DNA from 3 places in the Paenibacillus sp. FSL M7-0802 genome. Region 3 is predicted to be linked to each of the others. Evidence: riboswitches for the same ligand, from Rfam matches in the RefSeq annotation. Region 3 holds a riboswitch; each other region holds the start of a gene.
What was found. A riboswitch is a leader RNA that binds a small molecule or an ion and turns the genes downstream of it on or off. The one in region 3 is predicted to bind glycine.
Positions count from the first base shown of each region.

Region 1: it holds a riboswitch for glycine, as region 3 does, so the genes downstream of both, sdaAB (L-serine ammonia-lyase, iron-sulfur-dependent subunit beta) here and gcvT (glycine cleavage system aminomethyltransferase GcvT) in region 3, are expected to answer to the same signal.
Region 2: it holds a riboswitch for glycine, as region 3 does, so the genes downstream of both, MHB54_RS19415 (alanine/glycine:cation symporter family protein) here and gcvT (glycine cleavage system aminomethyltransferase GcvT) in region 3, are expected to answer to the same signal.

Region 1 is NZ_JBBOSD010000001.1:2,325,777-2,336,329, forward strand. Features, by position in the region: gene opp4A (oligopeptide ABC transporter substrate-binding protein) at 1-814, opposite strand, end outside; gene MHB54_RS10875 (ABC transporter permease) at 857-1,765, opposite strand; gene opp4B (oligopeptide ABC transporter permease) at 1,794-2,762, opposite strand; gene MHB54_RS10885 (ABC transporter ATP-binding protein) at 2,776-3,702, opposite strand; gene MHB54_RS10890 (ABC transporter ATP-binding protein) at 3,680-4,711, opposite strand; gene MHB54_RS10895 (DUF6359 domain-containing protein) at 5,037-6,626, opposite strand; glycine riboswitch at 6,841-6,956, shown strand; gene sdaAB (L-serine ammonia-lyase, iron-sulfur-dependent subunit beta) at 7,166-7,855, shown strand; gene sdaAA (L-serine ammonia-lyase, iron-sulfur-dependent, subunit alpha) at 7,845-8,744, shown strand; gene MHB54_RS10910 (Ig-like domain-containing protein) at 8,815-10,553, opposite strand, start outside.
Region 2 is NZ_JBBOSD010000001.1:4,202,898-4,213,450, reverse strand. Features, by position in the region: gene MHB54_RS19425 (carbohydrate ABC transporter permease) at 1-103, shown strand, start outside; gene MHB54_RS19420 (iron-containing alcohol dehydrogenase) at 259-1,431, shown strand; gene MHB54_RS19415 (alanine/glycine:cation symporter family protein) at 1,489-2,907, opposite strand; glycine riboswitch at 3,067-3,161, opposite strand; glycine riboswitch at 3,180-3,256, opposite strand; gene MHB54_RS19410 (glycoside hydrolase family 1 protein) at 3,429-4,886, opposite strand; gene MHB54_RS19405 (LacI family DNA-binding transcriptional regulator) at 5,100-6,071, shown strand; gene licT (BglG family transcription antiterminator LicT) at 6,305-7,147, shown strand; gene MHB54_RS19395 (beta-glucoside-specific PTS transporter subunit IIABC) at 7,378-9,234, shown strand; gene MHB54_RS19390 (thioredoxin family protein) at 9,491-10,006, shown strand; partial or broken gene MHB54_RS19385 (sugar phosphate nucleotidyltransferase) at 10,203-10,553, opposite strand, start outside.
Region 3 is NZ_JBBOSD010000001.1:4,381,535-4,392,087, forward strand. Features, by position in the region: gene gcvPA (aminomethyl-transferring glycine dehydrogenase subunit GcvPA) at 1-644, opposite strand, end outside; gene gcvT (glycine cleavage system aminomethyltransferase GcvT) at 773-1,873, opposite strand; glycine riboswitch at 2,051-2,149, opposite strand; gene gcvH (glycine cleavage system protein GcvH) at 2,543-2,941, shown strand; gene MHB54_RS20210 (PTS mannitol transporter subunit IICB) at 3,319-4,797, shown strand; gene MHB54_RS20215 (BglG family transcription antiterminator) at 4,864-6,942, shown strand; gene MHB54_RS20220 (PTS sugar transporter subunit IIA) at 6,939-7,373, shown strand; gene MHB54_RS20225 (mannitol-1-phosphate 5-dehydrogenase) at 7,370-8,515, shown strand; gene MHB54_RS20230 (DUF454 family protein) at 8,730-10,553, shown strand, end outside.

The sequences.
Region 1 (10,553 bases), 2.1 Mb from region 3:
GGAAATAATCTTCATTTTTGACGAATTCCACAGATTCACCTGTGACCATTGATTTAATTTTGAACGGTCCATAGCCAATCGGATTTTTACGGACAGGATCAGATCCGGCCATATCTTTCACGGGGATATTCTGAAATACCTTTTTCTCCAGTGGTGTAGACCAAAGTCCCGATTTCACCGAAGGATTAGGTTCCTTGAAGTGAATGGTAACCTCTTTCTCATTCAGCACCTTGATGCCAGAAATGGTTTTGGCCTTACCCGCGTGATAATCCTCCATGCCCACAATGTTGGTCATAAAGCTATCATAACGCGGACCTTCGTAGTCTTTATGACCGATCACTTCATAGGAAAAAGCATAGTCCTCTGCCGTTACGGGATTACCATCCGTCCAGTTCAGTTTGGGATCAATTTTTACAGTCACCGCCTTATTGTCTGGGGAAAAGGAAATCGTCGCCGCTCCTTTATTGTCAATATTTAGATTGGAGTCAATCGAAAACATAGAAGGGTAGAAAAACTGGAAGACTTCAAAATCAGGATTGCCTTCATAAAATACAGGATTCAGAATACCTTCAAAAGGGGTATCAGACACGAGTGCATAATTGATGATGCCACCCTTAATCGGGGCCTTATCGTTCTTGATCGCCTTCTCCAGCGCTGTGGCATTCACCTGCTTGCTGTCGGACCCTGTGCCGCCTGTACCGTCAGACGATTTCCCTCCATTCGAAGCGGAAGGCGAACCGCTGCATGCGGCCAGAGAAAGCACCAAAATTGCAGATAGAACAGGCAGAATTCCTTTTTTCCAGTGTTTAACCATTGTAAATCCCTCCTTGTCATTGTCCTTATCCTTGAACTTCGGTTAACCCAATCGTTGTCTGGCATCCGTGGCGCGTTTGAGCGCCTGGCCAATAAAGTTAATCGCCAACATTAGCACCAAAATAAGCAGTGAGGCAGGCAACCACATCCACCAACTATTCTGCAAAACATCCGGGTCATTCGCATAACTCACCAGTGTACCCAAGCTTGGCGTAGATTCCGGTAAGCCAAAACCGAGATAAGAAAGCCCCGTCTCAATCCCGATATTTCCCGCTAAGCTGAGGGTCAGATTGACGATCACGACCGAGCTAAGATTAGGCAGCACGCCAAACCAGATGATTTTCCAATTGGGTGTGCCAAGGGTTTTGGAAGCCTGCACATAATCCAGTTCGCGCTCCGACAACACCTTGGCCCGGATCAGACGTGCTTTTCCAATCCATAAAAAGGCGGTCATGATAAAAATAAAGGACCCTATGCCGCTTTTGGGTACAATGCTGACAAATACGATGACCAACATCAGAAATGGAAGTACCAGAATAAAATCAATGATCCGCATGATGATGTTATCGACCAGCCCCCCATAAAAACCAGCCAGCAAACCTAACGTTAAGCCAATAGCGGCAGATAACAATGTAATCGTAAAGCCGATCGTGAAGGAATTGCGGGCTCCAATGACCAGCTGGCCAAAAATATCCCTGCCCGCTCGATCTGTGCCCAGCCAATGCACTGAGCCGGGAGCTTCACGGATTGCGCCCAAATCCACCGTCGTGACTACATCCTGATTTACAAACAGGACAGAGGCATATATAAAGATCAAGAACAGAATTACAAAGCCAATGGAAACCAAGGCCATTTTGTCACGCACCAGCTCACGACGCAGTACAGACCAACTGGATGGTGATTTACGAATGATTTCCGGCGTGAAGACCTCCTCCACCTGTATAGACACCATAATCCCTCCCTTTCTCTAGACTTGTTCGCTATTCAATTCGAATGCGGGGATCGACTTTGCTCAGGATGACATCAGATAAAAGGGTTCCTAATAGCGCCAAGAAGCCGGAGACCATGACCAGTGCGTTCACGACTGAAAAATCCCGTTGAGTGATGGACTGGAGAAATAGTTGGCCCAACCCCGGGTATCCAAAAATAGATTCAAGGAAAATGTTACCTGCAATTACTCCCGTCAGGTCATAGCCCAAAAAGGCAGCAATCGGCAATAGAGAGTTTTTGAAAATATGGCGGGAATAAATTTTACCTTCGGGCACCCCTTTGGAACGCGCTGTTTTCACAAAATCCTTCAGTCGTGTGTCAATGACCTCATTGCGCAAATACTGAATCGTAGCCGTTGTACTGAGCAATGCGCCTGTAACCGCCGGTAAAATGAGATGATACGACTTGTTCACGTAATATGACCATGTCCCCGGCTCCACGCCTACATCCACACTGCCGCTGGTTGGAAACCAGCCGAGCCTGAATCCGAATACGTACAGCAGCAACAACGCGAGTATAAATAGAGGTGTGGCAAAGCTGAGATAGGTATAGCCCACTACGGTTTTGTCCAGCAGACTATGCTGATAACGACCGCTGAGTACGCCGAGCGGAATGGCGATCAGATACGTCAGAACCAGAATTACTACGCCCAGAAAGAACGTGTTTCCCAGACGGCTGCCAATCAGATCGGTAACGCTAATTTTATGTACATAAGATTTGCCCAGATCCCCGTGAGCAAGCTGGACGAGCCAGTTCCCATACTGCACCCACACCGGGTCATTCAGTCCCAGTCTTTGTCGCTGTTCTTCCAGTACGGCCGGATTCAGATTGGGTGTCGAAGTAATAAGTCCTGTCAGTGCATCCCCCGGCATAGCCTTAGCCAGGAAAAATATAAGCACGCTCAGTGCAAAAAGTTGAGGGATCATAACCAGCAGCCGACGCAGTGTAAATTTCCACATTTCTGTACCCCCCTTATGGTAGCGCGACTTGATGGGATGGACTTACTGATTTTAGTGCAAACGGCTTTCCACTCACGTCTAGATGTTTGGGCAGCTCTGTTTTGTAGGAGGATAAGAGCATTCGCCTTTTTTGGGCATTTTCCAGCCGTTTTGTAGGATCAATATTGGGAATGGTTGCAATGAGGCGCTGGGTATACAGATGCTGTGGACGCTCATAAATGTCTTGCTCGCTCCCCTGCTCCACTAGACGGCCTCGATACATAATACCGATTTGGTCGCACATATGGCGGATAATACCCAAGTCATGACTGATGAACAAATACGTCAAATTAAATTCCCGTTGCACATCCTTCATAAAATTCAGCACCTGTGCCTGCACGGAAACGTCCAGTGCCGACACCGGCTCATCAGCAATGATCAGCTTGGGGTTTAATGTCAGCGCACGCGCGATCCCGATCCGTTGCCGTTGCCCCCCGGAAAATTCATGCGGATATTTGTAGGCTGCATCGGCGTTCAAGCCGACCTTTTCCAGCAACGTCTGTACTTTCCTCCGTTCCTCCTCACTGCTCAGCCTTTCAAAATTTCGCAGCGGTTCAGCAATGACATCCAATACGCGCTTGCGCGGGTTGAGCGAAGAGTAGGGGTCCTGAAAAATCATCTGAATGTCTCTACGCAGCGGATGACGGTTGTTACGGCTCAGAGCCGCAAGGTCCTTTCCCTTAAAAAGAATCCGTCCGCTCGTCAGCTTATTTAGACCGATGATCGTCCTGCCTGTCGTCGTTTTTCCACAGCCGGATTCTCCCACCAGCCCGTATGTCTGGCCTGCCTCAATGCTGATCGACACGCCATCCACTGCTTTCACCTGATCGATAACACGCTGGAAGAAACCACCGCGCACCGGATAGTGGACCCTCAAATCATTTAACTCCAGTAGTGCCATGAGCAGCTTCCCCCTTTGCCTCGTCTTCAAAATGAAAATGCTGGTAACATGTACAACGGACCCAATGTCCAGGGGAAATTTCATTTAGTTGGGGATGGTCTTCATGCACTCCCTGCTGAATCCAGGGAATACGCGGGGCAAAGCGACAGCTATTGCGGGGAATATCTTGTAATGAGGGAACAATGCCGCCGATGACATGCAGTGATTCCCCCTTGGTATGCGATCCCGGCATGGAAGCAAGCAAAGAACGCGTGTACGGATGCTGTGGATGCCTGAATAATTCAAAAACATCAGCGCTCTCCACGATTTCTCCGGCATACATGACCACCACGCGGTCGGCTACTTCTGCCACAACACCAAGATCATGCGTAATCAAGATAATTCCGCTCCCACTCTCCTGTTGAAGCTGTTTGAGCAAGTCGAGAATTTGCGATTGGATCGTTACATCGAGCGCAGTAGTTGGTTCATCTGCGATAATAAGAGAAGGTCGGCAAGCTATGGCAATCGCGATCATCACACGCTGACGCATCCCTCCTGACAGTTCATGCGGATACTGCTCATACACACGCACAGGATTCGGTATATCTACGCTTTCCAGCAGCTCCAGCACACGTTCCCTTTTTTGCTTCGTAGATAGTGACGTATGATAATCAAGATTTTCCTCAATCTGCTTACCAATGCTCATTAACGGGTTGAGTGCTGTCAGCGGGTCCTGAAAGATCATGCCAATGCCCGCTCCGCGGATTTTATTCATTTGCCCTGAAGAAAGACGGTTCAGGTCCGTGCCTTTAAAAAGGACCTCTCCCTCTACACGCGTGCGTTCCATGTCATGCAGTTGTGCGATCGAAAGCGCCAGCGCGCTTTTGCCACAGCCGGATTCTCCGACTACAGCCAGCACTTCATTGGGGTTGACCGTCAGATCCAGATGGTCGACTGCGGGGTGATATTGATCCTTGATGCGAAAAGATACGGATAATCCTTTAATTTCCAACACGGGTCCGGTATTCAATGCGCGCTTCCTCCATTCTCCATGGTCTTGTCCCGCTTATTCTCACCATGTTTGATGTTTAAAACCTCTCATGAACATTACATACCGTTTTTGTCGGAATAATTTGAATACATCCTATCACCAGTATATGGATATATCAATTAAGATTATGCTATCAACATCATTTAAAAAATCAATGATCCAGCAGTAGCGCGGCCTTTCTGGCACAAAATGTAATGAAATAACCAACCACAGGTTAATTTTCATCACAAAAAAAGTCGCCTGATCCCTCTGCAGGGATCAAACGACTAACTAATACCAGCTCACATTGAGCTTCTGGCGATAATTATGAAGCCGCTCCATAGGAGCCAGACTTGAACGTTCTAGGATCGTACCATTTGTAGCCTGCTGCCGGAGCAGACCAAGGCTCAGCCTGCGGTTCCGTAGAAGCCGCAGGCTCCTCGAATGGCAGAAGCTTCGTGGGTTGATCCAGAGTCAAACCTGCCACATCAGACAATTTCGAATAGTCCTGCTTCCATGCAAGCCATTGGACCGTTTGCACCAGGAAGGTGGAATCATCCACTTCCTTGAAACCATCATATGTCTTCTTCGACTGTCCGTTTTCCTCACGCACATATTTCGGTGTAGCATCTTCTACAGGGGAAGAATCACCGATGAACGCTGCCTTGCCTTGACCTACCTTGGAAATAGCAGCATAAGGTCCTTCCGCACGGCCCCCGCCGTTATAAACTCCCTGGTCTACCGCATTACCCCATTTTTTCGTGCCTGAAGGGATATAAGCAATGCCTTTAGCCTTGGTAGGATCCATAATAGCCAGCGTAGATCCTGCATGCATTGCAATCGAGCGCACACCCTTGGTAATGCCGAAAGATTGATCTGCGGCTACAATGTCGGTAGCATTCACGTCACCGAGCGCATTGTAACGGAAACGAACGCCAAAGTTGGTCGCCAGCCAATCGGAGCTTGTTAATCCTTGCATCGCCGGTGATGCAGCTTCTTCTGCAGTCATGCCCTTGGCCGGATTAGTATAGGCTCCACGACGGTAACCATTCATAACCTCGGAGGAATCCCAACGGTTTTTGTTACGGTCCGCATTATAATGATCGGAGATGAAGAAGACGCTCCCCCCGCTATTCACGTATTGCAGCAGGGCAGCCTGCTCGGATGCCTTAAAGGCAACATTCGCTTCACCAATAATGAACACATCATATTGGCGCAACTTATCATATGTTATAGCCTGCTCTCCATAAGTAAAAGGAATGGGACGATTCAATTGGTCTACCGTAAAGCCTACATTACGCAGTCCATTGGCAAAGTCGGAGAAGGCGCCTTCAATGACCCAATCTGCTGCACCAGCGGTCTGTGCGTGCGTATTATCGAACAGCACCTTTTTGCCTTTTCCATCCGGCAGTGTAGTACCGGGTTGACCCGGGTTGCCAGGTTCGCCTGGTTCCCCCGGCTCGCTTCCGCTCACCAGTTCAACAGCGCTTGGGCTTTTCACTCCACCAAAATTATTGTAGGCGCCGAGTGTACCCGTCACACGAATTTTGCTGCCGATCAGCTCAGGATGGCCTGATAGCCCATATTGCCCTCTGTACGCTGAAGTCAGCTGTACATCCAACAGATTAGACGTATTACGTTCATTTGCCTGATCGGCAATCAGTACGTTAAAATCATTCGCGAACGGGGAAGAAAAGTTAGCCGTTTTCGATCCGGTAGCATGTCCGACGATGTAACCTTCCACCGTCACCGTACCTCCACTGCTTTGGCGCTGAAGTGCTTCGGCTACTGTCAATGCTCCCTCCGCCTTGACCTGACCGAATGGAACGAAGATCCCAATCAGCAGTGATACGATCGCTGCTAGATGCAACATCCCTTTTAAGCGTGAACCTGTGAATCGCAAGCCTTTTACCATACGTCAATATCCCTCCTATGATTTCCATAAATATACTTGTCCTTTATCAGATTAGCCGCCAATCTTCTAATTCCTTCCTGGTTTCATCCATAATTATGTAAATTTTAATCTTTTTTATTGGAAACGCACCTGTTTATGTAAAAATTAAACCTGTGATTGACACCGAGCACGGCATACATTACGCTAAGGAAGACATGTAGAACGGTATACGCGAATGAAGATGACGGGAGAGTCTGTCCAGGGAGCCTACACTCTGGCGGCACCGAAGGAGCAAGACGTCAGCACCCGGCTGACGGATAATCTCTCAGGTCCATGTATCGTCATCTGACGCAACTCTGGAGAGAGCGCAAGCCACCCAAGGGGTAAGGCGGTAAGAACACCGCACGAAACTCTCAGGTAACGAGGACAGAGATAAGGGAAACTTCCTTATCCTGTCCTTTTTTGTGCTCACATTGTGCGTCAGCATTAGGAACCGTTAACCGCGCAAAGACGCGGAAATACCATATAGTATGGTATTAGAACATACAGGGGGCCACACCATGCGTTTCAAAGATGTATTTTCTATTATCGGTCCGGCCATGACCGGACCTTCCAGTTCACACACCGCAGGCGCGGTGCGGCTTGCACGCGTTGCCCGGCACTGGCTCGGGACGCAGCCTGACCGTGCCCGCATGACGCTGTACGGCTCCTTTGCCGACACGTATAAAGGACACGGTACAGACCTGGCGCTCATCGCAGGGCTGCTTAATTACGATACGGACGATCACCGGATTCCGGATGCCGAGCAATGGGCAGAGCAAGCCGGGATGGCCGTGGAATTCGCCGTCAGCGGACTCCCCGCGCCTCATCCGAACACTGTCCGTTTCGAGCTGTGGAAGGGCGAGGATCAGCGCACACTGTTGGGCTCCTCCATCGGCGGCGGCAGCATCCATGTCCAGCAGCTTAACGAATTCCGGGTCAATCTGACCGGGGAGCTGCCTACGCTGGTGCTTCTCCACTCGGATAAGCCCGGTACATTGGGCGCGATAACTTCAGCGCTGGGCGCGGCCCACATTAACATTGCCTATATGCACGTAGATCGCAAAGGCCGGGATGGTGAAGCACTCACCGCCATTGAAACGGACAGTTCTGCTCCAGCTGAACTGATTGCGGAACTGCGTTCTTTACCTCATATGTATGAAATTAAGATGATTAATTTGAAAAAAGGAGCTGAATCCGATGCGGTTTAGCCATCTGCATGAAATCAGCGCTTTATGCGCTGAAGAATCCACCACAATTGGCCGCTTGATGATTCAAGAGCAGGTACAAGAGACGAATACAACGGAGGAAGAAATCTTTCGCCAAATGTCTGATTATTATGAAGTCATGAAGGAAGCCGTTCATCGCGGTCAAACACAAGACACCGTATCCCGCAGTGGATTGACAGGCGGTGACGGCAAGCGCCTAGCCGAGTATCTGCGGTCAGGGGAAACCTGCTCCGGTGATGCCTCCGCGCTCGCCATGGCTTATGCCCTCTCCGTGTCGGAGGTTAATGCATCCATGGGTCGCATTGTCGCCACGCCTACCGCAGGCTCATGTGGGGTTATCCCTGGTGTGTTCATCAGTGCGCAGGAGCGGTTCGGCTGGGATGATGAGCATATGGTGAACGGCCTGTTCGCCGCTGGAGCCATTGGCTACGTGATCGCCAACAACTCCTTCATTTCTGGCGCGGAGGGAGGCTGTCAGGCTGAGATTGGTTCAGCTATCGGGATGGCTGCTGGCGCTATGGTCGAGCTGCGTGGTGGTACGCCTGAACAGGCTGTTCACGCCGTGGGCCTCGCTCTTAAGAACACGCTCGGCCTGATTTGCGATCCCGTCGCCGGACTCGTGGAGATTCCGTGCATCGTGCGCAACGGGCTGGGAGCCGTGACTGCGCTTGCCGCAGCGGATATGGCTTTGGCGGGTGTGCGCAGCGCTATTCCGTCTGACGAAGTCATTGACGTGATGCTTGAAGTCGGCAGTGCGATGCCGTCGAAGCACCGCGAGACCGCCAAAGGCGGCTTGGCCCAGACGCCGACTGGCAAGCGTTTGACTGAATCACTTACACGCAACACACCGACCAAGAAGGATAAGTCATAATTTATAAGCGGTAGCCTCCTTAAAAAAAAGAGCAAGCATGTCGTCCTTGGACGTATGCTTGCTCTCTTTTTTACTGAACGGTTACCTGTATCTTCGTCATTTTACCTGCATATTTCACAGTAATTACTGCTTTGCCCTTGCCCTGTGCCTTAATGTTACCGTCTTTGACGGTCGCAACAACAATTCTGGACGAGGACCAGACAGCCGGTTTGGAAACATCCTTCTCCGACTCATCCTTATACGTGGCTGTAGCCGTAACCTTGGCCAGCTGTCCTGCCTTCAAATTCAAAGCAACTTCGTCTGTTTGCAGATATTTAAGCGTATCAACATCCACGGGTACGCTGATTACCTTCCCGCCAAACTTCGCCTGAATGTTAGCTTTACCGTAGCTAACCGCAGTAACCTGACCCTTTTTAACAGTGGCTACCTTATAATTAGACGTTTTCCATTCAGCTTGGGCCGTAACGTCCTTTTCTTTACCATCACTCGATTTAACCACAATCGCGATGGTTTTTTGATCTCCGGATTTAAGTGACAACGCGATTGCATCCGCTTCAATCTTTTGCGCTACGTCCACTTCTACCGTAAACGTAATGTTTTGCTTGCCATATGAAGCAGTCACCGTTGCCTTACCGCTACCATTCGCTTTGATCAAACCTTCGCTAACTTCAACCACTTTTACATTGCTCGTTGTCCAGGTGGCGTCCTTGGTTACATCTGTTTTTGTACCGCCACTCTTAACTCCTGTTACTTTCAGCTGCTTCGTTTCCTGAGCACCAAGCGCAATTACACGCGAGTCTGTTTCCAGACGGTCTACAAGGCCTACTTGTACGTTAATCGTCAGTTTTTTGCCATTATAGGTCGCTGTAATAACCGCTTTACCAGCGGATTTACCCGTAATCGTTCCTTTGGACACAGAAGCAATATCTTCCGCGCTTGAAGCCCATTCTGCATCCTGTGTTACATCTTCCTTACGCCCATCCGCATAAGTAGCCGTCAAAGTTGCAGTATAGTCCTCATCAATATCAATCGTTGCCGTTTTGGAGGACAGAGACAGATCACCGGGTACATTTACGGATACCGTAGCTGTAACTGTTTTGCCACCATAAGAAGCGGTGATCGTAGCCTCACCTGTTTTATAACCCGTGACTTCTCCCGCACTGACAAAAGCGATATCTTCATTGCTGGACTTCCACTCTGCCTTACTTGTGATATCTTCTTCCGTACCTGTTACATACGTTGCGGTCAGCTTGAGCTTTTTGGATTCCTTGGCATTCAGGCTCAGCTTGTCCTCACTCAAATCCAAATATCTGGAGGTTTCGACATCTGTCTTGATCGAAACAGTCTTATCTCCATACTTAGCGGTCACCGTAGCCGAACCCGCTCCAATGGCCATAATCGTTCCCTTATTCACAGTCGCAATTTTTTCATCGCTTGATGTCCAAGTAGCTTTATCTGTGATATCCGTTACCGTCCCATCCGGATAAACGGCAGAAACTTGTATTTTTTTAGATTCATCCAGACGGAGAAAAATATTGGATTCGCTGGCTTTCAGCTTATTCGTTTGATCGACATCTACCGAAATCGTAGCGGACATCGTGCCATATTTACCTGTAATTGTCGCCTTTCCCGCGCTGTAGCCGGTAATGGTGCCTTTCAGTACATCCGCCACAGCTGCATTGCTGGAGCTCCATTCAGCGGACTCTGTTACGTCCTGTACCGATCCATCCGGGAACGTCGCCGTAAGTTTAACCTTCTCAGTATCCTTCAGCAAAAGAGAAACCTCTGATGAACTGACATCGAGACGTT
Region 2 (10,553 bases), 180 kb from region 3:
CATTGCGGGCACCCTGCTGGCTGTACTGCCACTTATTATTTTATTTCTTTTCATTAGCCGCCAGTTTATTTCCGATCTTGCCGCCGGAGCGGTCAAAGATTAGATTTACTTGAATTCCCTTATTCATTTCATGTATAATAGCTAATCGTCATTTCAAATAGCTTACATGATGAAGTTAGGTATCCAACAGGCAATCAGGTTAAGCGATTTACGATTTGAACATGAACTATGAACTATGAACTGAGGGAAACTTACCAGATGAACAAATTCACATATTATAACCCCACCAAATTAATTTTTGGAGACAATCAAATTGAAGAACTCCAGCAGGAACTGCTGAATTACGGCAAAAACATTTTGCTGGTATATGGAGGCGGAAGTGTCAAACGAAATGGTCTATATGACCAGGTATTAAACGCGTTAGAACCGCTACATCTGAACATTCATGAATTGTCCGGCGTAGAACCGAATCCGCGCTTGTCCACCGTTAAGAAGGGTATCGACATTTGCCGAAATGAAAAAATCGACTTCTTACTTGCTGTAGGCGGTGGAAGCGTTATTGATTGCACCAAAGCCATCGCAGCAGGGGCTGAATATGACGGCGATGTGTGGGATATTATCAACAAAAAGCACATGCCGACCGAGGCTCTGCCATTCGGCACCATCCTCACACTCGCCGCCACCGGTTCAGAAATGAATCCGGATTCTGTTATCACCAACTGGGAAACGAACGAAAAATACGTATGGGGCAGCGCGGTGACGCATCCGAAATTCTCGATTCTGGACCCAAAAAACACCTTCTCTGTGCCACGTGATCAGACGGTATATGGCATGGTGGATATGATGAGCCATGTGTTTGAACAATATTTTCACAATGTTAAAAATACACCGTTGCAAGATCGTATGTGCTTTTCCGTGCTGCAAACCGTGATCGAAACTGCACCTAAGCTGCTGGAAGATTTGCACAACTACGAGCATCGTGAAACGATTTTATATGCCGGAACGATTGCCCTTAACGGAACACTACAAATGGGCTACTTCGGGGACTGGGCTTCGCATACGATTGAACATGCATTATCCGCTGTATATGATATTCCTCATGCTGGCGGTCTGGCGATCCTCTTCCCCAACTGGATGAGACATACGGTGGATCAGGATGCTGCACGCATGAAGCGGCTGATGCTCAGCATGTTTGATTTAGATACCACTGGTAAAACGGATAAGGAAATTGCTTTGGAGGGGATTGATCGCCTGAGTGCATTCTGGACAAGTCTCGGTGCCCCTTCCACCCTGGCCGATTACAATATTAATGATGAGCAATTGGAAAATGTCGCAAACATTGCAGCCCGTGAAATGGAATACGGAGGCTTCGGTAATTATAAAAAGCTGAATCAAGAAGATATTTCAGCTATTTTGCACGCATCGTTATAACATTCAAAAGGGAGTGTCCTCAAGCCTGTGATGACTGAGGGCACTCCCTTTTGGAATTTATGAATTAACCGTTTGTCCTTTTTCTTCTACTTGGATAGCTGCCCCTACACTGGCACCTGCAAGAATGCCCTTTTTCTTACTAGAATTCAGAGAATCCATATAAGTTCGGGTTTCTGCGACTACAATTCCTGATAAGCCGAGCAGGGCAATCAGGTTCGGGAAAGCCATCATTGCGTTAAAGATATCTGCCAGCAGCCAAATCGCATCCAGTTTAATGAACGCGCCCCCGGCAACCAATAGGATGAACAGATAGCGGTATGGCTTAATCCACTTGACCCCAAGCAAATATTCAACACAGCGTTCCCCGTAATAGTTCCAGCCGAGCATGGTGGTGAACGCGAACATAATCAGAATGATTGTGAGCAGTTCTGCCCCCAGCGGGAATGCGCTGGAAAATGCTTGCTGAGTCATCAGGCCCGCATCGGTAGGCCCGCTCCACACACCACTAACCAGTAGCGTCAACCCGGTCATCACACAAATAACCATCGTATCAATAAACACGCCTGTCATGGAAATTAGCCCTTGCTCCGCAGGCCATTTGGTTTTGGCAGCTGCGGCTGCAATCGGTGCGCTTCCCAATCCGGCCTCATTGGCAAAAATACCTCTGGCTACCCCACTTCGCATCGCCAGCATAATCGTAGCTCCGGCAAATCCGCCCGTTGCAGATGTAGTTGAAAATGCCGAATGGAGCACCAGCGCAATTGCGGCAGGTAGTTGGTCAGCAAACCGAATCAGTACGATGAGACAGATCAGTACGTACAAGCCTGTTTTAAAAGGAACGACCTTCGTCGATACCTTGGCAATGCTTTTGAGTCCTCCAATAGTAACAAGTCCTGTAAGGATAGCAATAATCAGTGCCGTTACAATGGGCGGAACGCCAAAACTGTTTTCGGTCGAAGATACAATCGCTTTGACCTGCGGAAACGTTCCAATCCCGAACAACGCTACCAGCATGCCCGAAAAAGCAAACAGCATCGCCAGCGGTTTAAAACGGCGTCCCAGACCTTTCTCAATATAATACATCGGGCCGCCGGAAAATTGCCCATTCCGATCCTTCACCCGGTATTTTACCGCAAGTACACCTTCCGCATATTTCGTCGCCATCCCAAAAAAGGCTGCAACGACCATCCAGAACAAGGCACCCGGCCCGCCCAGCTTAATGGCTGTCGCTACGCCGACAATACTTCCTGTGCCAACTGTAGCCGCCAACGCTGTACTCAAAGCCGCAAAACTACTTACATCCCCGCTACCTTCATTCGGGGCCTTACCGATCAGCTTGATCGCCAGGGGCAGGCGGAATACCTGCAGCATCTTCAAACGTATGGTCAGCCACAACCCCGTTCCCATGACAAGAATGATGAGAGGCGCCCCCCATATCCAACTGCTAATCGCTTCTAACACATGTACCAAATTCATTTCAACCCGCTCCTCCAGCATATTAGAAAACAAAAAAGAGTCAAATCCGCTGATTCGACTCCTGGAGAGGTTAAAGGCACGAAAAAATACAACCATCTTGCGCAGGTTTCTGCCTCTAATAGCTTATAAAAAAGCCTAGGGCATTCCCTGTCACAGGTTATTCGCGTCTCTGTCCTTTTGCCTGAGAGTTTAAGCAGATGTTCTCTGCGGTGCACCTTCGGCGCCCAATTAAGGGTCTCTCCAGAGTTCTGTCCGTTTACGGTCCCCGCTTGTTGCTGTAATCAGCCTAAGCACCTGAGAGTTTTGCCCCTTCGGTCGGAACTTTCGTTCCATCTCCCGCAAACATCAACCAGACATATGAAATTTTTATTTATTATACAGAAAACTTTCAGCTTATTACAAGTGAAAAGTTTGTGAAGCCCTCTGAAATAAATATTATTATTATGTCTATCAAAAAAGCGGGTACAGCAGATTGCATCCTTAGGATGTCCTCTGCTATACCCGCCCGAGAAAATTTGGAATTACAATTCTTCACCATTGGTTGCTATCACATTTTTATACCAGTTAAATGAGTCCTTTTTGGAGCGTTTGAGCGTTCCGTTACCGTCATCATCCAGATCGACGTAAATAAATCCGTAGCGCTTGGACATTTCGGAAGTAGACATGCTCACAAGGTCGATAGGACCCCAGCTGGTGTAACCAATCAGATCAACACCGTCGGCAATCGCTTCCTTCATCTGAACAATATGCTGACGCAAGTAATCAATACGATATGTGTCATGCACAGAACCGTCTTCTTCCACCTTATCATACGCACCCAAACCATTTTCCACGATGAACAGCGGCTTTTGGTAGCGGTCATAAAACGTGTTCAGCGTAACACGCAGGCCGATCGGATCGATCTGCCATCCCCAGTCAGAGGACTGTAAATATGGATTTTTCACGCCGCCAATCAGGTTTCCTGCTGCTTTCTCGCCTTCTGGACCTGCAGATACGGTCAAGGTCATGTAGTAGCTGAATGAGATATAATCGACCGTGTTATTTTTTAAAATTTCGGCATCGCCTGGTTCTGTGTGTATAACAACATTATTTTCTTCAAAATAACGATTCATGTAGTTGGAATATTCCCCACGGGCATGCACATCCGTAAAGAACAGGTTCATCTGATTTTCATGCTGGGCTTTCAGTATATCCTCTGGGTTACACGTATGTGGGTAGCTTTCCAAACGAGCCAGCATACAGCCGATTTGAGAGCCCGGGATGATCTCATGTCCTCGTTTTGTCGCCAGTGCACTAGCTACAAATTGATGATGCAGTGCTTGGTATATCGCTTGCTGCTTGTTTTCTACGCGGTCAATGACCACCCCGCCACCAGTAAACGGACTCATGGTCATTACATTGATTTCATTAAAGGTCAGCCAGTATTTTACTTTATCCTTATAACGCGTGAACACAGTTTCGGCATAATTTACGTAGTGCTGTATAACTTCACGACCCAGCCAGCCATTATACTTCTGAGTCAAACCCAGCGGTGTCTCATAATGTGACAATGTTACCAGCGGTTCAATACCATATTTGCGCAGCTCATCAAATACATTGTCGTAGAATTGCAGTCCCGCTTCATTCGGCTCGGCATCATAGCCATTTGGGAAAATCCGCGACCAGTTGATGGACATACGAAATACCTTAAAGCCCATTTCCGCGAACAATGCAATATCTTCTTTGTAGTGGTGGAAGAAGTCCACACCTTCACGTTTTGGAAAACGGGCATTGACTTTGCCTGCCAAAATGTCTTCGAGTCGCTCGGACGAAATCTCCATAGCATGATCGTTCTTGCGCTCTGCTTTGGGTACATAGGCAACCATGTCCGCACTGGACAATCCTTTTCCATCTACGTCAAAAGCACCTTCCAATTGGTTGGCTGCGGTTGCCCCGCCCCACAAGAAGTTTTTCGGAAATCCTTTTAGCGTCTTCGTCATGGTATAAAAACCTCTTTCCGTATTTAAGATTTTTACTTTGGTCAAGTAATCCCATCAAGTGCTGCAAATGTGAATCAATACCTAACGGTAACCGTTCTTCCTTTGAAAAGGATTGACAGATGCTTTAAAATAGACGTAATGCCTTCATAAGCATCCTAATCGTTGTAACGCGTTTCATGTCAAGTATTTTTTTCTTATGTGAGGAGAAGCATCATGTCGAATCTTGATCAAATTGCAAAACTGGCGGGCTTTTCCAAAGCTACGGTATCCAGAGTATTAAATCAGTCACCCCATGTCAGTCACGAAACAAGAACTAAGATTTTGAAAATCATGCAGGAATTGGATTATGTTCCTAATCGGAATGCCATTTCTCTATCCAAGGGTCAGACGCTTCAGATCGGTATCATTACTTCAACTATTAATGAAATTGTTCTCGCTTTTCTGGACAGCTTTGTGGAAGTAGCCGGCCAGTATGAATTCCAAACCATTATTTATACTTCGGGAGAAGACAAAAAGAAAGAGCTTCAAGCCTTTGAGGATTTAAAAAGAAAAAGAGTCGATGCGCTGGTCATCATTTCCTGCGTGAATGACACTGATTTTTTGAGTACCTATTGCAAATATGGCCCGATCGTTTCGTGGCAACGAATGGAGCATACCGATATTCGCTCCGTCGCTATGGATCAGTATGAAGGATATATGTTAGCGCTAAAACATTTGATACAAAAAGGCTATACTCGTATAGCCAATGCTTTTGGTCGTCCGAGCAGCATCAATACCCATAGCAGACAACGAGCCTACGAACAGATCATGAGTGAGCACAATCTGCCAGTGTTGCAACACTGGAATCACTCTTCTATTTATAATATCCGTGATGGCGAACAGGTCGTACGGGATTTGTTACAGCGTCGGGAAGAATTCCCAGAGGCTATTTTATGTGCTAACGATTATGTAGCAGTGGGCATTCTCTGCGAAGCACGCAGACAACGGCTGAACGTACCGGAAGATCTGGCGATTGTCGGATTCGATAACACGGAGCTGGCGCATACGATGGGGATTACAACGATTCAAAATCCCATCATGGCTCAAGCACAAAATGCTTTTTTCATGCTTTCCCCTCAGCTGATTGGACGCCAAATGGAGCTTCATTCGCTAGAGTACTGCCTCATTGAACGTACGACCACGTAAGGTAACGATTTAGTTGCAAATTAGGCAAAAGGGCCTTGATATGAAATATTTTTTGTCGAATCAGAATAAAATATGTTGAAATCGCTTTTTTTTGTGCTACAATAGCACTATATCGAAGGATTGTGACCGGTGATGCGGGCAATGCCTGAGTTCAATTGAGTGCTATTGCTAACAATAGTGTTGAATTGTGCTTAGGCATTTTTTATTGGTAAAGGATGGGAGGGGGAACTTCAATGATTATTGAGAAGGTGCTCAATAACAACGTCCTATTGACTAAAAACGATAAAGGCAAAGAGGTCATCGTGATGGGAAGAGGTATTTCCTTCAAAAAGGTGGCTGGCGATCAAGTCGATGATGATAAAATAGATAAGATTTTCATGTTAAATGAAAACGAGTTCACGGCTAAACTAACTGAGCTGCTGAACGATATTCCAGTGTCTCATCTGGAGGTCGTGAGTGAAATCGTAAAGCATGCAACGGAAGTACTGGATACGGAGTTAAGCGATAATATTTATTTAACGTTGACCGACCATATTCATTTTGCCATACAACGGCAAGAAAAAGGACTGGCACTCCAAAACGCGATGCTGTATGAAATTAAACGCTTCTACAAAAAAGAATTTGCAGTTGGACTGGATGCTCTTCAAAAAATTGAAAATACGCTCGGAGTAAAATTGGGCGAAGATGAAGCAGGATTTATTGCATTGCATATGGTGAATGCACGGATCGACGGTAACGAAATGAAATCTACACTGAAAATGACTGAGATTGTCCAACATATATTGAACATTATTACGTATCATTACGGAATTGTGCTGGATGAGTCTTCTTTTAGCTATTCGAGATTTTTGACACATTTGCAATATTTTGCGATGCGAGTGATTCGCAAAGAAGTCATTCACAGTGGTGAAGAATTTTTGTACAACCAGGTGAAGCAGACGTATACCGAAGCTTTTGCTTGTGCCCAAAAGATTAATGAGTATCTGGAAAAAACATACGATCAATATTTAAGCAAGGATGAATACGTATATCTAACTATCCATATTCATCGGGTAACTGAGCGTAATAACATATAAGATTAACAACTTCATATCCTCATCGTTCATGGATTGTGACTGGTAAGGCAGGCAAAACCTAAACTGATGGTGAAATCGACGTTCCTCTATAGGAGAGTGCGTAGTTTTCACCACGAGTTTAGGTTTTTCTTGTTTACAAGTTTAAAAAGGTGCACGCCGGCGCATCTTAGCAACAGATGTAAACAGTAAATCCTATCAGTAGCAAGAATAACCCATAAGGAGTTCTGAACATGAGTGATAAAGAACTATCTAAAAAAATAGTGACCCTCGTTGGTGGCGAAGAGAATGTCAATTCGGTATTCCATTGCGCTACACGCTTGAGATTTAAATTAAATGATCGTACAAAAGCAGACAAAGCCGCACTGGAAGCAACCCCTGGTGTCATTACAGTAGTGGAAAGCAGCGGCCAGTTTCAAGTGGTCATCGGTAACAATGTAGGTCAAGTGTTTGAGCATATGATGGCAGAAACGAATTTGCAGGATGCAGACAATCCTAATGCCAAAAAAGAAGAATCTTCCGAAAAAACGAATTTTCTTGGCAAAGCGGTCGATATCATTTCCAGCATTTTTTCTCCCATTCTTGGTGCTCTTGCCGGGGCAGGTTTGCTTAAAGGGCTACTGGCGTTAATTTTATCTTTTCAATGGATTAATGATAAAAGCGGTACGTACCTGATCCTAAGTGCAGCTTCCGACAGTGTTTTCTATTTTCTACCTGTGTTTTTGGCTATTACATCGTCCCGTAAATTTAAGACAAACACCTTTGTATCGGTGGCAATCGCTGGAGCTCTGGTCTATCCAGCAGTTATAACGGCGGTAAGCAACCCAGAAAGATTGGCGTTTTTAGGTATTCCGATCATTCTGATTAATTACAGTTCCAGTGTCATTCCAATTATTCTCGCGGTCTGGGTTCAGTCCTATGTGGAGCGCTGGTTCAATTCCTTTATCCATCAATCGGTTAAAAACATTATCGTGCCGATGCTTTCGCTCCTGGTCGTTATTCCGTTAACATTTCTGGCCTTTGGTCCAGTAGGTAACCTGATCAGTCAGGGCTTGGCAAACGGTTTTACATGGGTATACAATTTAAGCCCACTAATTGCCGGGGCTGTTGCCGGGGCATTCTGGCAAGTGTTTGTTATTTTCGGCGTACACTGGGGCTTCGTTCCAGTCATGCTGTCGAATATTGCAACATTGGGCTATGACACGATGCTTCCGATGCTTACAGCAGCCGTACTTTCTCAGGCTGGTGCAACATTGGGGGTATTCCTGAAATCCCGGAACACTCAGATGAAGGCTTTGGCAGGTTCCTCTACGCTGGCCGCTATTTTTGGGATTACAGAACCAACAATTTATGGAATAACTTTGAAATTGAAAAAGCCGTTCATTTATGCTTGTATTTCCGGAGCAATCGGCGGGGCGATTATCGCTTCTGGCGGAGCGCACGCACAATCCTTTGCATTACCGGGTCTACTGGCGTTGCCGACTTATTTCGGACCTGGATTCTTGTGGGTAGTCATCGGTTTGCTTGTTGCCTTTGTACTTGCAGTTGTATTGGTTATGATTTTGGGCTTTGATGATCCAAAAGAAGAAACTGCAAAAACAGAAGCTGCACCCGTAAAGAAAGAAGTGGCAATCGAGAAAGAAATTCTCGTAAGCCCACTGCAAGGTAAAGTATTGCCTTTGGATCAATCTTCTGATGTTGCTTTTGCTTCAGGTGCTATGGGGAAAGGAATCCTAATTGATCCTACAGAGGGTGTGCTGACATCTCCTGTCAATGGAACGATTACGACAGTATTCCCGACCGGACATGCCATCGGTATTACTTCCAATGACGGAGCAGAAATTCTGATTCACGTGGGTGTTAATACAGTGAAGCTGAAAGGACAATTCTTTGACAAGCGCGTCAAGGAAGGCGATATAGTTAAGCAAGGACAACTGTTGCTTGAATTTGATATCGAGCAAATTAAGGCGGCAGGCTATACTACGGCTACGCCGATTATCGTAACAAATTCCGCTCAATACCTGGATGTGTTGAACACAATGGAAACTGAAGTGAAGCGTGAGGATTACTTGTTGACTGTTGTGGTCTAACGTTTAACTTTCAGACTAGAGCATTTTGCATAAATCCCAGGAGCGTTTTCAAATCAGCAGTATATAGATCGAAACGCTTTAGTTCGTCTATATACTGTACTTACAAGCGTTGGGAATCGAATTATGCAAAATGCTGATTAAAGAAGCTTTCCCCATGGAAAGCTTCTTTTTTTATACATAATGAGACAAGTGTTACAGCGAAAAATGGAAATATCATTTATTGTAAGTGTAAGAATGTAAAAAAAGGAGGATTTCTGTGAAAAAAGGATATATCGCCGGGTTAAGTGTCATTGTGTTGCTTGTCATTGGTATCGCTATTTCAGCTGTAGTTAAATTTCAAGACCTAGAGCAGGTTGTTCTACAAAAAGACAAAGAAATCCAAGCGAGCAAAAGCAATTACCCAGAAATATATGACCACTTGAATGCGGTTACATTTGATGGTTTTAAGAGTTTGATTCAACAGGATCAAAGTGTATTTGTCTATGTCGGCAGACCGAGTTGTGGCGACTGCAATCGGTTTGAGCCTAACTTTAACAAGATGATCGAACAGTATAATCTAGGCTCTAAAATTACTTTTTTGAACGTTCACAAAATCCATAAGGACAAGCCCCAATGGAATAAATTCAAAGAGGATTACAACGTTAAATACACCCCCACCATTGCAGAATTCAGAAACGGCAAGCTGGTTGATAAAATAGAATGGACGCCTAAAAGAGACCTCAGTACAGACGCTGTAAAAGAGTGGCTGACCTCCAAGAAACTTATTTTATAAGTCTCTTTTCTATCCATTTCATTACGCACACAAAGAACTGTTTATGCAAAAAAAGGTATTCATTCGTGTAGCGCATGAATACCTTTTTTAGGAATGTACAGGTCATCTAAGCTCTAATAAAAAATAGTTCCTACTACTCTTCACTGCCTTCTGATAAACCTCGTTCGTATCTATCAGTCCCTATATTGTAGACACTTCATAGAGTATGATCGTCAATCGAATCATGGAAATTCATATCGGATAATATCCGTTTCGGATACGATATGTCCGATTTGTGACTCAATGAATTCTAAATCTCCCTCTACTGCCCCTATAAAATGCTTTGTACCGGGTTCTATGACGATGACCTCACCAGGGCTGACTGTCTGTGTCACGCCATTGATAGAGACACTCCCGGTTCCAGAAACTATAGTCCAAACTTCTTTACGAAACTGATGCTCATGATAGCTGATAAATCTCCCATTTGAAATGACCACGCGTTTGGTCACTGTCTGCAATCCACTTGCCGCCTGTTGATGGGATAATACGGTTTGCTTTCCCCAGAAGC
Region 3 (10,553 bases):
GGGCTTTGGACCAAAACAGCCGCGGTCTGTTCCGATACGGCTGCCGCTAGCGCATCAGCATCCGTTACGCCGTCCGAACAGCCGATCTCCACGATGTCCAAATCCAATCCGCGTGCATAGGCTGCCAATACCTGACGTGCCTCCGGATGGACGGACCTTGATACGATAAGCTGTTTACGGCGGGTAGCTGCGGCGGACAGTGAGCCCGCTTCCGCCAGTGCAGTCGCTCCGTCGTACATGCTGGCATTAGCTACAGCCATGCCCGTCAATTCGCAAATATACGACTGAAACTCGAAAATGGCTTGTAGCTCGCCTTGGCTTACTTCCGGCTGATAGGGGGTGTAGGCTGTATAGAATTCCGAGCGTGAAGTGATGTGCTGGATGACGGACGGAATATGATGATCATAAATTCCTGCGCCAAGGAAGCTGGCATGTGTGTCTGTATTGGCGTTGTGTCCGGCCAGCTCGGCCAAGTGGCGGGTTAAGGCTTTCTCATCGAGTCGAGAAGAGAGAGGCAGTTCCCCTTGATATCGAATGGCCTCTGGAATGTCACTGAATAAATCATCAATAGATGATACACCCACCACACGCAGCATTTCGGTTTGATCCTGTTCAGTCATAGGGAGATAACGATGCTGCTTCATAGGTTCTGACTCCTTTCGAAAAGCAAGATTTTAGATCGTAAATTAGCTAATAAAAAAGTGTGTGAGATGAAAAACCCAGAAGTTCATATCTGACATATTTGCTTTATAGAAATAAAAAGAGTTTAAGATCAGCGCGGGCGTTTATAAAAGGGTGCTGCCACCACCTCGGCACGCAGGCGTTTGCCACGAATCTCAACCTCCAACGGTGTGGAGAGGGCGCTAAAACGACTGTCCACCAAGGCGAGGCCCAGATTACGCTTCAAGGTGGGCGACTGAGTCCCCGTTGTGACCTCACCAATGTGTTGTCCTTCTGCGAATACCGGGTAATGGGCGCGTGGGATACCGCGATCAATCATTTCCAGCCCGATCAATTTGCGAGGAATCCCTTGTTCTTTCTGACGTTGCAGTGCTTCTCTACCGATAAAATCTCCTTTATTCAGCTTGACGAAGAAACCTAGACCAGCTTCGAGTGGTGAAATCGTGGCAGATAACTCCTGACCATATAGCGGCAACCGTGCCTCAAAGCGTAGGGTATCCCGAGCACCAAGTCCAGCGGGAATCAGCCCATACGACTCACCGGAACGAAGCAAACCCTCCCATACGGCTGGTGCTTCCGCAGCAGGTATATAAAATTCAAAACCGTCTTCGCCCGTATATCCGGTTCGTGAGACCAGTGCTTTTGCTCCGAACAATGGCACATTCTCATGGAAGCGGAAAGATGCCAGATTCGTAATGTCCGTATCTGCCACGGCTGCGGCAATACGTGCTGCCTCCGGTCCTTGCAACGCTAGCAATGCTATCGCATCAGACACATTCTCCATGTGAACGGATGCAGGCATATGGCGCATTAGCCAATCCCAATCCTTATCGATGTTGGATGCGTTCACAACGAGCATGTAGCGTTCCGGTCCTTTGCAGTAAACAAGTAGGTCGTCTACTACCCCTCCATCGGGGTAACACAGGAGTGAATATTGTGCCTGACCTGGTTCCAACTGGCTGACATCATTCGTGGTCACCTTTTGCAGAAAAGCTTCGGCTTCTTTGCCTTCAACCAAAAATTCGCCCATATGCGATACATCGAATAAACCCGCACGTTGCCGGACGGCCTCATGCTCCTTTTGAATGCCGCTAAACTGAACCGGGAGCTCCCAGCCGCCAAAGTCAATACAACGAACCCCAGACTGCGTCCCGTAGGACGAATATAGCGGTGTTTTTCGCAAATTAGTCATTATTCCACTCCTATCCGGTGTGATCGGCTAAACAAAAAAGACAGGCCGAAAAAAACGTATAGACGGCAGTCTACACTCTTTTTTTCAGCTCTGTCCTTGATACCAGAAAGTTACCCCGGTATGTACCGGGTTTCCCCTTGGGTGATCCGCTCCAATAGCGAATGCTCTCCAGAGATGCGTCCGGCAGAGGTCCTTTTGCCTGAGAGATTCACCTGCAATGCAGGTTTACTCCTTCGGCGCTACCTTCGGGATCAACGGTATATTACCTGGCTTTGCAGATAACAACTTGATCCGATTCGCGTGCACTTATGTCTCACAAGCGGCAACAGCTATGCGAATCTTTTTGGCAGTCTCTCCCTCCGCGTTCATCCGCGTTTGCAGTTGTCGGGGTGTTTCCCAAAGCATTTGCTATAACCCATTAATACGCAAATTCATTCAAAATGTCAATAAAAATGTCATCAAAAACAATAGAAAAAACATTTAATATATAAATAAGGATATGTAAGCGTTTGTTATAAGCTATCATATTTTTATATAGTACGCTATATGAGGTGATATGAAGTATTTTTGTTAGTATTATTGACATGAGTGTTCTTGTTGTCATAATCTTAACCTGTCTAGTACAGTGAGCAAAAGCGATTTTATTCATATGGAAGTGAGGGGAACAGAATGGGTGAAGTAAAGCAGCAACTTTGGTATACAGACGAACATGAGTGGGTTCAGCGGACAGAGAATGGAACGGTACGAATTGGTATTACAGACTTTGCACAGCATCAACTGGGTGATATTGTTTTTGTAGAATTACCTGAGGCGGGAGCAACGATTGAGCAGGGAGCGGAGATCGGTACGATTGAATCGGTGAAGACAGTATCCGACCTTTTTGCTCCGGTGACGGGAACCATACTAAAAGTGAATGAAACGCTGGAAAGTACACCTGAGCTAGTGAATGAATCTCCCTATGAAAAAGGTTGGATGATCGAAGTAGAGATGGATAAAGATGTGGAGGAAGCCTTGGGCAAGCTACTGTCTGCGGATCAGTATGAGCAGTTGATTTCCGATGAGCAATAATGGAGCATTGTAGTATGGAGTAAGAGGGTTATTTGTCTGCTCGATTTTTGTATAAAATAGTCGCTATGATTTGACGTAGCGGCTATTTTTTTGTCTTTTTGCAAACGTAATTACGTGTTTTATTCTGATTTAGAGGGTTGTCCCCATATAAGAATCATACATAATCCAGCACGGTTTTTCGACTAATTTCTATAGCTACAGGTCATATTAAGAAGAATTATGCAGGTATAATACCTTCCCGGATAATTTAAATTTAAATGTTGTCATCAACGTTCATGACGAAAGTACGTTTTCATTTCGTTGATGAAGATAGCGCTGTCATTTAGTATGAATTTTAAGAAAAGGTAGTGATGCTTACCTACAAGGAGGATTTGAATATGAGTACATTGGACGCAAAGCCAAGTTCAAAAGGAGGCACTCGTGTCGCCGTACAGCGTTTTGGCCGTTTTCTTAGCGGTATGGTTATGCCCAATATGGGAGCATTTATTGCGTGGGGGCTGATTACGGCACTCTTTATTCCGACCGGATGGTTCCCGAATGAAGGTTTTGCACAATTGGTTGACCCGATGAAAAATTATTTGTTGCCGTTACTGATCGGTTATACAGGGGGCACGATGATTCACGGACAGCGTGGAGGTGTGATTGGTGCCATTATGACGATGGGTGTCATAGTGGGAGCCGATATCCCGATGTTCCTGGGCGCGATGGTAGCTGGTCCGCTGGCTGCGTGGATATTGAAGAAGTTCGACAAGGCCATTGAAGGCAAAGTCAGATCAGGCTTTGAAATGCTGGTCAATAACTTTTCGGCCGGAATTATCGGTGCCATTCTAGCGCTGCTTGCCCATGTGGCGATTGGTCCGATTGTACAAATGATCAGTCAAGTGTTGTCGGCAGGGGTACAGTTCCTCGTGAACGCAGGGCTATTGCCGCTTGTCAACCTCATTATTGAGCCCGGAAAAGTATTATTTTTAAACAACGCGCTGAATCACGGAGTATTGAGTCCGATTGCGTTAGAGGAAGCTGCAAGAACAGGAAAATCCGTACTGTTTATGCTGGAATCCAACCCTGGGCCGGGGCTCGGTATTTTGCTAGCCTACTGCCTGTTCGGCAAAGGCTCTGCGAAGTCATCGGCTCCTGGAGCGGTCATCATTCATTTTTTCGGCGGGATTCATGAAATTTATTTCCCTTATATTTTGATGAAGCCGATTTTGATTCTTGCTGCTATAGCTGGGGGCGTTGTGGGAACCTTCTGTTTTATGTTGACAGGTGCCGGACTGGTTGCTGCTCCTTCACCGGGCAGCATCATCGCCTATTTTCTAATGACGCCAAAAGGCGGATATTTGCCAATGCTGAGCGGGGTGATCGCTGCTGCGGTCGTATCCTTTGCTGTTGCCGCAGTGTTACTCAAGACTAGTAAGCAAAAAGAAGAGGGGCTGGAGGAAGCTGCATCCCGCCTGAAAGATATGAAAAATCAAAGCAAGAGTGCAAGTGCTAACGCCACTGTAATGGAAGATAATCACGAATCTGAACGTGCTGCTGAGATTGCCGCAGATCGAACGCTCAAGGATAAATCCGAAGTGAACAAGATCGTCTTTTCCTGTGATGCAGGTATGGGTTCAAGCGCTATGGGCGCCTCGATTTTACGCAAAAAAATGAAGCAGGCGGGTGTAGGCGTAACAGTTACGAATACGGCAATCAGTGAAATTCCACAGGATGCGGATATTGTCATTACGCAAAAAACGTTGACAGACCGGGCTAAAACAGTAGCCCCGAATGCTGAGCACATTTCCATTGACAATTTTCTGAAGAGCCCTGAATACGAAGCGCTGGTTGAACGTCTGAAATCCGATTCTTAATCCCCGTCGTATGCAGTGTACGTCTCCTGCTGGAGGGATGAGCTTGGGAAGGAACGGTATGCGCTTATGAATATTACGAAACGACAACGTGACATCGTGGAATATCTTCTGGAGCAGTCCAAAGAGGTTACAGCCGGGGAAATTGCCACGAAGATCAATGTCAGCACAAGGACGGTTCATCGGGAACTGGGCGCAGTCGAGCATTGGCTGGCTGCTCATGAGGTGAAGCTGGAGAAAAAGTCAGGGATTGGTATCTGTATAGATGCTGACCCAGCTCAGCTTGTATGCCTGCGAAGGCAATTGCTGCATACGAAGTCAGACGAATATTCGGCTGAGGAGAGAAAGATCGTGGTTCTCTGCATGCTGCTGGATACACGGGAGCCGATCAAGCTGCTGGCGCTGGCTTCGGACTTGAAAGTCACGGTAACTACGGTCAGTCATGATCTGGACGAATTGCAAGGCTGGATTGGGGAACGGGGACTCATGCTTGTGCGCAGACGGGGGTACGGGGTCGAGATTACAGGGCGGGAGACAGACAAAAGACGGGCGATTTCCGAGCTGGCTCTCGAATATTTGGATGAATCCGATCTGTTTTCAGCCCGGGAAGAACTTCGTTCTGTAACCCGTGTCGCCGACAAGTTGCTGGAGATGATTGGCAGAGATAACCTGCTGATTGTGGAAAAGGCCCTCTGGCAGCCCCATGAAAAATGGTTGGAAAACATGGTGGAAAGCAAATACATGGAGCTGCTGATTCAAATTTGCGTTTCGCTGGTACGTCTGCGACTCGGGTATGTTATGGATCCTCTTCTCTCATATTTAAAAACAGATTCAGATGAAAATATCATGCTTCGAACAGCTATGGTGGAACGCATATGCACGGAGTTGTCAGAGGCGCTGGATATTGAATTTCCAGAGCCGGAACGATCTTATCTCAGGCTGCTATTTCGTGATGCCGAGGATCACTCTACCCGACTACTGCCGTTGGATGATCTCGTACTGTTGGAGTCGGTTCATGAGTTGATTCGTCGTGTGGAGGAAGAGACAGGCACGCCATTGGAAGAGGACCGTGTTCTGCGTGAAGGACTGATTGCCCATATGGCCCCGGTGTTCAAACGTTTGAAGGAAGGCAGGTCGATTCGTAACCCCCTCCTTCAGCAAATCCGCAAGGATTACAGCAGCTTATTCGACTCAGTGAAAAAGGCTGCGGCGGACATGACAGAAATGAAAGTACCAGATGAAGAGATCGGATTTCTCGTCATGCATTTTGGCGCTTCGCTGGAGCGGCTACGACAATTGCGGCGGGAGGTGCGGGCCATCGTAGTCTGCACGAGCGGTATTGGATCATCCAGACTTTTGGCAACAAGGCTCGCCAAAGAGCTCCCACAGATCAAAATTGTGGATAGGGCTTCATGGTACGAGGCGGCGCGGATTCCCAAGGAGGATTATGATCTGATCATTTCGACAGTAGAGCTACCGCTTGAACCGGATCGGTATCTTAAGATCAGCCCGTTGCTGACGCAGGAGGAGAGTGATCGCCTGCGTCAATTCATCCAGCATATTACACTCAATCATCCCAATGACCATCAGCAGGAACAGGCTGTTCAGCCTGGTCAGGATATAGAGTGGCTTACCGGTCTGCGGAAAAGTCTTGAGGAAATTGTACACATTGTACAGCAATTTCAAGTGTATCCGCTGGAAAATCAGGGGATGGATATGGCGGCGACCGTAGAGGCTATATGCATGTTGGAGGCGGGGCGGGGGAATGTTACAGAGCCTTCTGCGGTTGCTGCACAGCTCATGGAAAGAGAGCGCCAAGGTAGTCAGGTGATCTCTGATACCTCCATTGCTTTAGTTCATACGCGCAGCCACTATATTCGCAAGCCTTCGCTTACCTTGTATAAGCTGGCAGAGCCGCTGTTGGCGGATACAGGCGAACAGGTAGAATGCGTGCTGCTCATGTTGGGACCTCGTGAGCTGCCGAGAGAAAGCTTGGAGGTATTGAGCGAGATTAGTGCATTACTCTTGCAGGAAGACATGGTTACGCTACTGGAACACGGTAGCAGGGATCATATTGTCAATTATATATCGAGTGAGCTAGCTGAATTTTTCCACAGTAAATTAGGGACAGGGAGGAACCTACCGTGAGTATTATGACGATAGACAAAGTAAAAATGAACGCAACCGCCAAAGACAAATATGAGGCGATTCGTATGGCTGGACAAATCCTGCTGGATGCAGGACATATTTCAAGTGAGTACATTGACAAGATGCTGGAACGCGAGGAGATCGTGTCCACCTATATCGGGAACGGGTTGGCTATTCCACATGGCACCAAGGAATCCAAGATGCTTATTCAATCCACAGGCATCTCCATCGTTCAGTTTCCACAAGGCATAGATTTTGGGGAAGAAAAAGCATACATGGTAATCGGCATTGCAGCACAAGGCGGCGATCATATGGAGATTTTGACGAGTATCGCTGTGGTGTGTGCGGAGGAAGAAAATATGGATAAACTTCGCAACGCGGTGACCCCACAGGAAATTATAGATCTGTTCGAAAGTGAGATGGAGCTATGAGAGCCGTCCACTTTGGAGCAGGAAATATTGGTCGCGGCTTTATCGGATTGATTCTGTCGCGTGCAGGCTATGAGGTTGTCTTTTCAGATGTCAACGACACCCTTGTATCCGAGTTACGTCGTCGTAAACAATACACCGTAGAGCTAGCCAATGATACAAAGGATACGGAGCTGGTCACGAATGTAACGGCGATTGACGGCAGAGATGCATCCGCTGTAGCGGATGCGGTAGACCATGCTGATCTGGTAACGACCGCGGTAGGGGTTAGCATCCTCAGGCATATTGCAGCAGGTATTGCCGAGGGAATAGCGCGGCGGGTGGAGCGAGGGGCAGGCCCGCTGCATGTGATTGCTTGCGAAAATGCAATCGGAGGCAGCGCCCAACTGAAAGAGCATGTTTTTGCGCTACTGGATGAGGCGACTCGTGCCAAGGCAGAGGCTTCGGTATATTTCCCCAATGCTGCTGTAGACCGGATTGTGCCGATCCAACACCACGAGGACCCGTTACATGTGCAGGTAGAGCCTTTTTACGAGTGGGTGGTGGATCGTTCACAAATGGCACCTAAGCATGAAGAAATCGAAGGCATCCTGTACGTGCAGGATCTAGAGCCTTACATTGAACGAAAGCTGTTCACGGTGAATACGGGGCATTGCGTGGCAGCCTATCTTGGTTATACCGCAGGTTATGCTACCATCCAGGAGGCCATGAAGGATAGCAAGGTGGTGGATTCGATACAAGGGTCACTGGAGGAGACAGGAGCAGTGCTTGTGAAGCGCTTCGGTTTGGATCAAGGGGAGCATAAGAAGTACATCTCTAAAATTTTGGATCGCTTCCGCAACCCTAATCTGACAGACGATGTTACTCGAGTCGGACGTTCACCGTTGCGTAAGCTGTCTCCCAATGACCGTCTTGTACGTCCCGCGCTGCAAGCGCAGGAGTATGGCATCCCGACGGATCATCTGGCGTTAGGAATGGCGGCTGCCTGTAAATTTGATATTACGGAAGACCCCGAGGCAGTCGAGCTTCAGCAGGTGATCCGCAGTGAAGGACTGGGTGTGGCGCTGACGCGTTATACTTCCATAACCGCAGATCACCCGTTACATCGGCAGATATTGGAGCAATATGATATTATAAATTCATAAAACAACGAATTATCAACATCTATTTTCGATAATCCTCTTGAAGATAAAGCATCCACATCAACACTAACGTGTTCTGTAGAGATGTGCTTCAAGAGGATTTTTATATGCGTGATTTACATCACATAACAACCTGCTTAAATTGTTTATATTGATAATGATTATCATTATCTATAAAATGAAATCATTACTATTATAAGTATTAGGGAGGATTATAGTGAAACCGATCTATATTACCTTAGGGTTTTTATTTTTGGCGCTTGGAGTTATTGGTGTAGTGCTACCGTTGCTACCGACTACACCGTTTCTGCTGCTAGCGACCTTTTTCTTTATGCGGGGATCCGAAAGGATTCACCAGTGGTTTTCGAATACCGCTCTGTACCAAAAGCATCTAGAGAGTTTTGTTCAAACAAGGTCGTTGAAGCTGTCTACGAAAATCACGACATTGGGCTTAGCGTCAGCGATGCTGATTACAGGCTTTATTTTCACCCCTAATGTGTGGGGCAGAACGCTCATCGTCTTGGTCATCCTTTTTAAATACTATTACTTTATATTCCGAATCGGAACACTGGGAAACGCTGCAGCAGAAAAAACGTCTTCATCTTCACCTGCACCTACTCTGAAAAAAAGGTCTAAAATGGTCGACAGCCGTCTGCTCGGTCTAGTGGAACATTCTCGGAAATATATCGTCTTGGGTGTGCTTGTGCAGTGGATCGGTCTTTTGGGGAGTATAGCCGCTGTGTTGTCTATGGCCTTTGTTATGCAGCAGGCATGGGAAGGACAAGTGACTCGCAAGCTGATTCTATCTATGACGGTCATTGTTATTACTGCTATTGCAGTTCGCTGTCTGAGCAATTATGCAGCCAGTATGTTATCCTATCGTGCTTCGGTAAATGCTAAAAAAACGCTGCGCTCGCAAATTTACGGCAAGTTGCTCAAAATGGGACCCGCATATACAGATCATACCTCCACCTCGGGGGTTATACAGGTTGCTGTAGAAGGGGTAGAGCAGCTTGAAACCTATTTCGGTAGATACATGCCTCAGCTATTTTACAGTCTGCTTGCCCCCGTAACGTTATTCATCACCCTCTCTTTTGTCAGCTTCAAAGCAGCCATTATACTATTGATCTGCGTTCCCTTAATTCCAGTGTCGATCATTGTCATTATGAGGATGGCTAAAAAGCTTTTTCGGAAATATTGGGGTAGTTACGTCAATCTGGGCCACAGCTTTTTGGAGAATGTACAAGGTCTGACTACGCTCAAAATGTACGGAACAGACCAGGATAAACATCAGGAAATGAACACAGCAGCGGAGGATTTTCGAAAAATGACGATGAAAGTGCTGACTATGCAGCTTAACTCCGTGGCCATTATGGATCTTATCGCATTTGGTGGTGCCGCTGCGGGTGTACTGGTCGCGGTAAGCGAATATTCTTCAGGCCATATTGGCTTGGCAGGAGCAATCATCATTGTTTTGCTGTCGGCAGAATTTTTCATTCCTCTGCGTCTGCTGGGTTCTTACTTTCATATCGCCATGAACGGAATGGCAGCAAGCGACAAAATATTTCAAATGTTGAGTACTGAGGATCTTATACAAGGACAAGAAAGCATAGAAAACACAGATATTCGACTGGAACAGGTGAGTTTCGCCTACGACGAAAGAGATACCTTACGAAATATATCCATGGATATTCCCCAGGGCAGCTTTGTTTCAATTGTTGGGGAATCAGGCTCTGGTAAAAGTACGGTAGCCGGATTGATCGTTGGGCATCACGAGGGGTATCGAGGAAGTCTGACGATTGGAGGAAAAGAGCTTACCGATATTTCAGAAGGAAGCCGCATGCGTCACATGACCTGGATCGGTTTTAACAGCTATATTTTTAAAGGCACAGTGGAAGCAAATTTAAAAATGGGCAATGAGCACGCGGATGAGCAACAAATGCTGGAAGCTTTGCGACAAGTGAAGCTGTATGATTTTATCCTTTCAGAAGGAGGACTGGAAGCAGAACTGGAGGAGCAAGGGGCAAATCTGTCAGGAGGA